One region of the Nocardiopsis sp. NPDC006139 genome, then DNA from elsewhere that is predicted to be linked to it. Evidence: predicted binding sites of a transcription regulator. Region 1 holds the regulator's gene; the other holds the start of a gene.
The links. The regulator LexA, encoded in region 1, represses DNA repair genes until DNA is damaged. The targets are predictions, from matches to a motif close to TCGAACANNTGTTCGA.
Positions count from the first base shown of each region.

Region 2: a site for LexA is predicted at 2,222-2,237, ahead of ABZ249_RS14020 (DUF6504 family protein). Genes of this name have one in related genera too.

Region 1 covers NZ_JBEXTT010000023.1:88,711-93,447, forward strand. The annotation lists gene ABZ249_RS26205 (vitamin B12-dependent ribonucleotide reductase) at 1-1,278, opposite strand, end outside; gene nrdR (transcriptional regulator NrdR) at 1,371-1,859, opposite strand; gene lexA (transcriptional repressor LexA) at 2,401-3,126, shown strand; gene ABZ249_RS26220 (alpha/beta hydrolase) at 3,350-4,420, shown strand; gene ABZ249_RS26225 (hypothetical protein) at 4,480-4,737, opposite strand, start outside.
Region 2 covers NZ_JBEXTT010000009.1:46,930-51,666, forward strand. The annotation lists gene ABZ249_RS14010 (peptidoglycan recognition family protein) at 55-1,140, shown strand; gene ABZ249_RS14015 (GNAT family protein) at 1,256-1,855, shown strand; gene ABZ249_RS14020 (DUF6504 family protein) at 1,881-2,168, opposite strand; gene ABZ249_RS14025 (serine/threonine-protein kinase) at 2,426-4,582, shown strand; gene ABZ249_RS14030 (quinone oxidoreductase) at 4,670-4,737, shown strand, end outside.

The DNA of each region.
Region 1 (4,737 bases):
GCGGGTGGTCTCGGCGATCTTCTCTGTGGGGAAGTCGGCGAACGTGATGGAGATGTCCATCGCGGTGATGACCAGCTCCGTCAGCCGGGTGAACCCCTCGACGTCGAACGTGCCGTCCTCGCGCAGGAACGCGAGCAGGTTGACCGACGCCAGGTTGCAGGACGAATCGTCCAAATGGAGGTATTCCGAGCACGGGTTGCTGGCGGTGATGCGTCCGGACTCGGGGGTGGTGTGCCAGTCCTGGATGGTGTCGTCGTACTGGACGCCCGGGTCGGCGCACTCCCAGGCGGCCTCGGCCATGCGGTGGAACAGGGCCTTGGCGTCGACCTCGTCGACGACCTCGCCGGTGGTGCGGGCGACCAGGCCGAAGCGCCCGCCGTCCTCGACGGCGCGCATGAACGCGTCGGAGACCCGCACCGAGTTGTTGGCGTTCTGGTACTGGACGCTGGCCATGTCGGCGCCGCCCAGGTCCATGTCGAACCCGGCGTCGCGCAGCGCCCGGATCTTGCGCTCCTCGTGCGCCTTGGTGTCGATGAACTCCCCGATGTCGGGGTGGTCGACGTCGAGCACCACCATCTTGGCGGCCCGCCGGGTGGCCCCGCCGGACTTGATGGTGCCCGCGGAGGCGTCGGCGCCGCGCATGAACGACACGGGCCCCGAGGCGCTGCCCCCGGAGGAGAGCAGTTCCCTGCTGGAGCGGATCCGGGAGAGGTTGACCCCCGCCCCCGAGCCGCCCTTGAAGATGATCCCCTCCTCCTTGTACCAGTCGAGGATCGACTCCATGGTGTCGTCGACCGACAGGATGAAGCAGGCGCTCACCTGGGCCTTCGCGCGGGTTCCGACATTGAACCAGACGGGTGAGTTGAAGCTGAAGAGCTGGTGGGCGAGCGCGTACTTGAGTTCGTGGTCGAAGACCTCGGCGTCGGCCTCGCCGGCGAAGTACCCGTGCTCGCGGCCGGTGCGGGTGTAGACGCCGACGACCCGGTCGATGAGCTGCTTGAGGCTCCACTCCCGTTCCGGGGTGCCGAGCGCGCCCCGGAAGTATTTCCCGGCGACGATCTGTGTGGCGTTCATCGACCAGGTCGAGGGGAACTCGACCCCGCGCTGTTCGAAGTTCACCGTTCCGTCGCGCCAGTTCGTCATGACGACGTCCCGGCGCTCCCATTCCAGGGTGTCGTAGGGATGAACGCCTTCGGTGGTGAAGATCCGCGGGATCTTCAGCCCCTTGCGCCTCCCCTTGCCCTTGCGTCCCGTCGATCCGCTGGTGGTTTCCGTCATGGCGGAGTCCCCCGAAGATAGGGCGCGGGCGCGGCCCGCGCGCGGAACCGTCGCTCGGGGGCGTTCCCTCGGCGCCCCCGGGGAGCGGTGCGTCAGGCCGTAGTGTCGGCCTCTTCCTTGGCCCGGGCCTCGGCCTCGCGGTCGCTGCGCAGGCTGGCGATCTCGGCCTCGAAGTCGGCGAGGCTCTCGAAACCGCGGTAGACACTGGCGAAGTGCAGGTAGGCGACCTCGTCGAGGTCGCGCATGGGGCCCAGGATGGCCAGGCCGATCTCGTGGGCCGGGACCTCCGCGACGCCGCGGCCGCGGATCTCCTCCTCGACCTGCTGGCCGAGCTTGGCCAGCGCGTCCTCGGAGACCGGGCGGCCCTGGCAGGCCCGGCGGACCCCGGCGATGATCTTGGTCCGGCTGAAGGGCTCGGTGACGCCGGAGCGCTTGGCGACCATCAGCAGGACGGTCTCCTGTGTGGTGAAACGGCGTTCGCAGGCAGGACAGGAACGGCGGCGGCGGATGGCCGCGCCGTCGTCGGTGGACCTGCTGTCGATCACCCGGGTGTCCGGATGGCGGCAGAACGGACAGTGCATCCCGGCTCACCTGCTTCCCTCGCCGAACTGACAACCCTGGGTCTACTTAACCACAACTCCTGGGCCGACGCCTCAAACAGCGACACCAGATGTTGTGGTCGAACCTAGTCGGAGGGTCGGACGAACCGCAACTTTCGCGCGCCCCGCGTGTCACAGCCGCGCGCCGCCCAGGATATCGCCGCGAATCCCCTTCCACGGCGCGGCTCGGGGTTTTCGGTCGAGCCCTTGCCCGGGGGTGATCCGCCCCGCATCCCCCCGTTCTCGAACCCGACGGCACATCTTCCGCCATTCCGGGGGCGACGCGACGTGAACACGTGTACACACGTAAGTGAGGCCGGAAAAGCGCCGCGGAAAATCCTCTCGGCAATTGCCCACAGGCCTCGAACGCTTGTTTGATATCACCGTGCGCAACGACTAACGTTGGCCTTGATTTCACGCCGGTTTCGCCATCACGTGGACACAGGGTCCGGAGCGGTCGCAGACCGGTGGTGGCCAGTCGTGCAAGCAGGCCCTGACCGAACCGATGCCGAGGAGGCCGGCCGTGCCGGAGGAGAATCCCGGACCCCTGGATTCCGCAACCACCACCGTTCTCGCGCCCGTGGGCGAGGCGGGCGCGCCCGAGGAGGCGCCCAAGCTCACCGCCCGCCAGCAGAGCGTCCTGAACTGTATCCAGCGGTACCTGCGCGAGCGCGGCTACCCGCCGTCGATCAGGGAGATCGGGGAGTCGGTCGGCCTGTCCAGCCCCTCCAGCGTCGCGCACCAGCTCAAGGTGCTCCAGCGCAAGGGGTACCTGTACCGCGACCAGAACCGGCCGCGGGCCGTGGAGCTGCGCCAGCCGGGCCGCCCCGGGGTGCGCGCGCTGGTCGCCGCCGAGGAGTCCGACCCGGCGCACGCCGCCCGGGTGCCCCTGGTGGGGCGGATCGCCGCGGGCGGCCCCATCCTGGCCGAGGAGTCGGTGGAGGACGTGCTGTCGCTGCCGCGGCAGCTGGTCGGCGAGGGCCGGCTGTTCATGCTCACCGTGGTCGGCGACTCGATGACCGACGCCGCCATCACCGACGGGGACATGGTGGTGGTCCGCCAGCAGCCGGACGCCGAGAACGGGGACATCGTCGCGGCGCTGCTGGACGAGGAGGCCACGGTCAAGGTGCTGCGCCGCACCGAGGACGGGCACGTGTGGCTGATGCCGCGCAACGACGCCTACGAGCCGATCAACGGCGACGCGGCCACCATCCTGGGCAAGGTCGTCACCGTGATGCGCCGCGTCTGAGCGGTACGCCCCCGGTCGTCCCCCGGCCGGTCCGCCCCGCCGGGCGGCGCCGGGCGCGGGTCCGCGGGCGGTACGGGACATGTCGCACCCGTGCGGGGCCACGGGTGCGACCGGCGGGCCGCCGCGGCGGCGGCCGGTGGCCGTCCCGGACACGGGTGGCGGCCCCCGCCGCTCCGGGCCGCCCGGGGCATCGGGCGTCCTCCCGGGCGCCTAGGCTATGGGGGTGTTCGCTTCCCTCGTCTTCCCGCGTGTCCGAGGGCGCGCCGTGGCGGTCGCCGCGGCCGCGGCCCTGCTGTCGACCTCCGCCTGCGCTCCGGCCGAGGAGGAGGCCGCCCCGCCGCCCGGGGTGGCGGGTTCCGAGCGGGAGCTGAGCTTCACCGTGGACGGGATCGAGGTGTTCGCCACCCTCACCCTGCCCGCGGACACGTCCGGCCCGGTACCGGGCGCGCTGATCGTCTCGGGCAGCGGCCCCACCGACCGCGACGGCAACGCCGACATGCGCCCCGACGCGAACACCAACCTCAACTTCGCCCGCCTCCTGGCCGAGTCGGGGGTGGCCTCCCTGCGCTACGACAAGCTCGGCAGCGGCGAGACCGGACTGGGCGGCCTCGACCCGGACGCCCCGGTGGACCCGGACGTGTTCGACGCCCAGATGGCCGCGGCCTACGAGGCGCTGGTGGGGCAGAGCGAGGTGGACCCGGCCCGCACCGCGGTGGTCGGGCACAGCGAGGGCTCCCTCTACGCGCTGCGCGCCCACACCCTGGTGGACGCCGCACCGGCCCTGGTGCTGGCCGCCCCGGTGGGCGACCGCTACCTGGACGTGCTGGACCGCCAGCTCACCGAGCAGGTGCGCGCGGTCGAGGCGGCGGGGCAGCTCACCGAGACGGAGGCGGTGACCATGCTCTCCGACGCCCGCGCCGGTCGGGCCGCGGTGCGCGGCGGCCGGGAGGTCCCCGACGACCTCACCGGCGTCGTCGGCACCCTGTACTCGCCGCAGAACACCGGGTTCCTGGCCCGGATGGACCGGATGGACCCGGTGGAGCTGGCCGCGGAACTGCCCGAGGACACCCCCGTCCTGGTGCTGTGGGGCGAGGCCGACGCCCAGATCACCGGCGAGGAGGTGGACCGGCTGATGACCGGCCTGCCCGAGGCCGAGCGGGTGGACATCCCCGACGCCGACCACATCTTCCGCGTCTACGAGGACGGGCCGGGGGCGACGGTGCTGGACGCCGAGCGCCCCTTCGCCCCACAGGTCGCCCCGGCGCTGGCGGAATTCGTCGACACCGCCTGGTGACCGGCGGCGGACCGCGGTGACGGCGCGTCCGTCGCCGCGGCCCGATCCGCCGGGGCGGGTCAGTCGCCCTCGGCGGTGATCTCCTCGGGAAGGGCGTCCACGGTGGCGCGGGCGATCTCCTCGGCGCCGGCGGAGAGGCGCTCCTCGTCGGCGGGTTCGCGGCCGTCGTACCCGGCGGCGGCCGAGTAGCAGTTCTCCAGGTAGAGGTTGGACACCCGCACCGCCACGCAGGAGGTGGTGTAACCGGTCTCGTCGAGCCAGGTCACCGCCTCCTCCCCCAGGTCGTCGACCGGGGAGGTGCTCTGGGCCCCGGTGGT
Region 2 (4,737 bases), on a different contig from region 1:
GTCAGGGCTCCCTGCCCCCGGGTCCCCATCGCTCACCCCAAGGAGACGACCCGTATGCGACGACGCACGTTCCTCACCGGTGCCACCGCCGCGGCCGGACTGGCCGCGCTGGGCGGTGTCGCGGCACCGCGAGCCGCTCTGGCCGCCGGGGACGGTACCGTCCCCCGCGTCCTGGCCGAGACCGCCCCCGCGGGCACCCCCGTCCGCACCGGGCGGCCGTTCGACGTGGTCACGGTGACCGGCCGCCCCGGCGCCCGCGGCGCCATCCGCTTCCACACCCCCTCCGGCACCGGCGCCTGGGAGCCCCTCCACCTGCACGCCGAGGGGCGCGACGACGACGCCCCGGTCGGCTCGGCCCTGGTCCGCGCCCCCGAGGGCGCCACCGGGTACGAGGCCGACATCGAGGGGGACACCGCCGCCGTGAACCTGTTCGACGGCGAGGGCCTGCGCGTCGGCGGGCCCGAGCGGACCACCCTGTCCGCCGGGGACGGCCGGCCCGCGGGCCCGCCCGCCCTGCGCCTGCGCACGCGCGCCGGGTGGGGCGCCGACGAGTCCTGGAGGTTCGACGGCGAGGGGAACGACCTGTGGCCCGCGGTCTTCCACCCGGTGCAGGCGATCACCGTGCACCACACCGCCATGGCGACCACCGGCGACCACTCCGCCGACGTGCGCGCCGTGTACTACCTGCACGCGGTGGAGCAGGCCTGGGGCGACATCGGCTACCACCTGCTCATCGACCCCGAGGGCGGGGTGTACGAGGGGCGCCACTCCGGCGAGGACGGCGTCCCCGTCTTCTCCGGTCTCCCGCTGCCCGGCCGGGCGCGTTCGGTCACCGCCGGGCACGCCTTCGGCGTCAACCACGGCAACATCGGCGTGTGCCTGCTCGGGGACTTCACCGACGCCCTGCCCACCCCGGCCGCCCAGGACTCGCTGGTCCGCGTACTGCGCCTGCTGTGCGCGGTGACCGGGGTGGACCCCCGCGCCCGGATCGACTACACCAACCCCGCCACCGGGGCCGTCACCCCCGGCCCGGCACTGGGCCGGCACCGCGACTGGCTGTCCACCGAGTGCCCGGGCAACGCCTTCGCCGAGGTGTTCGACACCGCGATCCGCGACCGCGTCGCACGCGGCCCGGTCTGATCCGCCGCGGTCGGCGCTCCGGCGCCGACCGCACGGGTCCGTCGGGGTCGGCGGGGCCGGTCGCGAGGCGTGTCTACGCTTGTGGGACCGAGTCCTGCGAACCCGGGAGTTCCCCATGACCGCCCTGCGCCCACCGCGCCCGGTCCTGCCCTCCGTCGTCCTGGAGACCGAGCGCCTGCGCCTGCGCGCCTTCATCGAGGACGACATCGACGACGTGTACGCCTCCTGCAGCGACCCGGGCCTGCAGGCATGGCTCCCGCTCCCCCGCCCCGACGCCCCCTACACGCGCGCGGACGCCGAGCAGTGGTGCCGGGAGATCGCCCCGGGGATGCGCACCGGCGGCGAGGGCCAGCAGTGGGCGGTCACGCTGAGGGACGGCGGCCGGCTGGTGGGCGCGGTGGGGCTGGTCCGCGTGATGTGGCAGGCGATGAACAGCGAGATCGGCTACTGGGCGGCCCCCGGCGAGCGCGGCCGGGGCCACATCACCGAGGCGGTGGTGGCGGTGTCCCGCTGGGCCCTGGACCAGGGGTTCCAGCGGCTGGAGATCAAGGCGGCGACACGGAACACCGCCTCGCGCCGGGTGGCCGAGAAGGCCGGGTTCACCCTGGAGGGCGTGGAGCGCGGCGCCATGCCCCTGCACGGGGGCCGCCGCGCCGACCTGGCCGTGTACGGGCTGCTCCCCGCCGACCTCCGGGACCGGACCCCGGCACCCTGAGCCCCGGCACGGCGCACGCCCCGCCTCACCCCCACACCCGGGACAGCGACCAGGTCCCGGTGGCGGTGTCGTGGCGCAGTTCGTACACCCCCTCGGATCCGGCGGCGCCGGCCTCCAGCCGCCAGTGCTCGCTCCGGGGCGTCAGGGGGCCGCGCGAGGCCCGCCACCCGTCCTGCGGCGTGACCCAGTGCTCCATGATCCGGCGCACGCCGTAGACCCTGCCGTTCCAGGTGAACCGGGCCGGCCGGCCCGCGTCCTCCACGACCGTCACCTCTGTCCCGTAGTACCTTCCCACGACACTTCCCCTCGGCATCGACCCCTCCGGCCCCGGATGCGCCCGCCCGCGGGGAAGATACGGACAGATGTTCGAACAAGTGTTCCCACAGTAGCGAAATCGGCGGACCCGTGGAACTGTTTCGCGAAGGTCGGCATCACCTCATGTGACCGGTGTGCGGCACCCCCTCCGGCGTGCGCGTCCGGACGCGGGCTCCCCCCGTTCGGAACCGCACGGCGTGTCGCCGTCGATACGCTTGCACCACCCCATCCCCGATCCATGCGAGGACCCTCCACGTGACGTCGAACGGCCACCAGAGCGGCAAACCCCTGCGCGCGGGCGACCCCCGTGAACTCGGTGGCTACCGGATCACCGCGCGCCTGGGCCGTGGCGGCATGGGCACCGTCTACCTGGCGGAGGACGCCTCCGGCCGGCCCGTCGCCGTCAAGCTCATCCACCCCGACCTCGCCGACGACGAGTCGTTCAGGCTGCGGTTCGCCCGAGAGGTGGAGTCGGCCCGCCGGGTGGCCCGGTTCTCCACGGCGGGGGTGATCGACGCCCGCCTGGAGGGCGACACCCTGTTCATCGTCTCCGAGTACGTCCCGGGGCCGAACCTGGACGAGGCGGTCCGCCAGGGCGGCCCGATGACCGGGGGCACCCTGGACGGCCTGGCCATGGGCGTGGCCGCCGCGCTCACCGCCATCCACGGGTCGGGGGTGATCCACCGCGACCTCAAGCCCGGCAACGTGCTGCTGTCCCCGGTGGGCCCCAAGGTGATCGACTTCGGGATCGCCCGCGCCCTGGAGGACTCCGGCGGGGTCACCCGGTCCAGCCAGCTGATGGGCACCCCCTCGTACATGGCCCCGGAACTGCTGATGGGCGAGCGGCCCACGGCCGCAGCCGACATCTTCGCCTGGGGCTGCCTGGTGGCCTTCGCGGGGATCGGGGAGGCGCCGTTCGACGCCGTCTCCGTGCCCGCCGTGCTGCACAACATCACGTCGGCCCCGCCCCGGCTGGAGGGCCTGGACCCGGGCCTGTACGACCTGGTGGCCGCCGCCCTGGACAAGGACCCGTCCCGGCGGCCCACCTCACAGCAGATCCTGGCCCGCCTGACCGGCCAGGACGCACCGGCCGAGGCCGAGGTGCGGCGCAGCATCAGCGACTCCTGGGAGGTGCCGACCGGCGCCCCCGTCCCGGGGGCCCCGCCCGCACCGGCCACCCCGCCGCACGGGCAGACCCCGCCCGAGGGGGCCACCACCCCCTTCCCGCAGGGGCAGGTCCACTACGGGGGCGGCACCGGCGCGAACCCGACCCTGCCCTACCACCCGGGCCGCGAACTGCCCCCCTCCGCCGCCCACCAGGGCCCCGGCGGCCAGGTGCCGCCCACCCTCCACGAGCGGGCGCACCACGGGCCCTCCGGGCCCCAGCCCCCCGCCACCCACCGGATGCCCGCCGGATACGCCCCGCCGCCGCACGGGCAGCCCGCCCAGGGCTTCCCGTCGGGTCCGGGCGGCCCCGGCGCCCCGGTGCCGCCGAACGCCGGTGTGAACGGCGAGGCCGACGGCGGCGGCGCGGGCGACGGCGCACGGCGCAGGCGCCGACTGCTGCTCGCCCTCGGGGCGGGTGCGGGCGCTCTCGTGCTGATCGCCGGGATCGGCCCGGTGGTCCTGTCCAACCTGGAGCCCCGGCCCCCCTCGGAGGAGGACAACGAGATCGTCTCGATCTACAACACCGACTTCGCCTTCAACCCCGCGTGGAACACCTATTTCTACGACGCCGAGGAGGTCGAGGACGGCGCCCTGTACTGGGAGGAGCGCCGCGGCATGCTCCTCCGGCACCCCGAGCCCTCGGGCGACGACCCGAGCCGGGGCCTGGTCGTGCCGTTGGACCGCGAGGACGACATGCCCGACCGGGTGCTGGTCACCGCCAGTGCCTACGTGATCGAGGGGCCCGAGCAGGCGACCTTCGGCGTCCGCTGCTGGGACACCTCCGGTGAGGAGTACCGCACCCAGTACGAGGCCGCGGTGCGCTACGACGGGCAGCAGGCCGAGATCCGGCGGATGAGCGAGGAGGAGGGCGACCAGGTCCTCGAACGCACCAACGAGGTCCAGGGGTTCGAGCCCTACCCGCTGTTCGAGGAGAGCGCCAGGACGGACGGGTACGACCCCGGGTCCCCGTACGAGTTCGACCGGGACGAGGTCGTGGTCAACACGCTCGCCTTCGCCTGCGAGTACGTCGAGGACGAGGGCGGCGAGGCGCGCATGGAGCTGGCCCTGTGGGTGAACGGCGAGCACGCGGTGAGCGCCGTCGACTCCGACCCGCTGCCCGCGGAGGCCGAGGATGTCGAGGACCGCCGGCGGATCGGGATGATGACCCGGTCGGGCCCCGGCCACCAGCCGATGGCGGTGCTCTACACCGATTTCTCGGTGCACGAGATCCTCGCGCAGGAGTGAGCGCGCCCCGGGGCGGGTGCCGCCGTGGCGCCGCCCCGGACGGCCTGGCATGATGCCGGGCATTCGCATTCGGCAAGGAGTGGAAGCATGCGCGCCATCGTCCTGGAGGAGACCGGCGGACCCGAGGTCCTGCGCGTCTCCGAGGTCGTCGACCC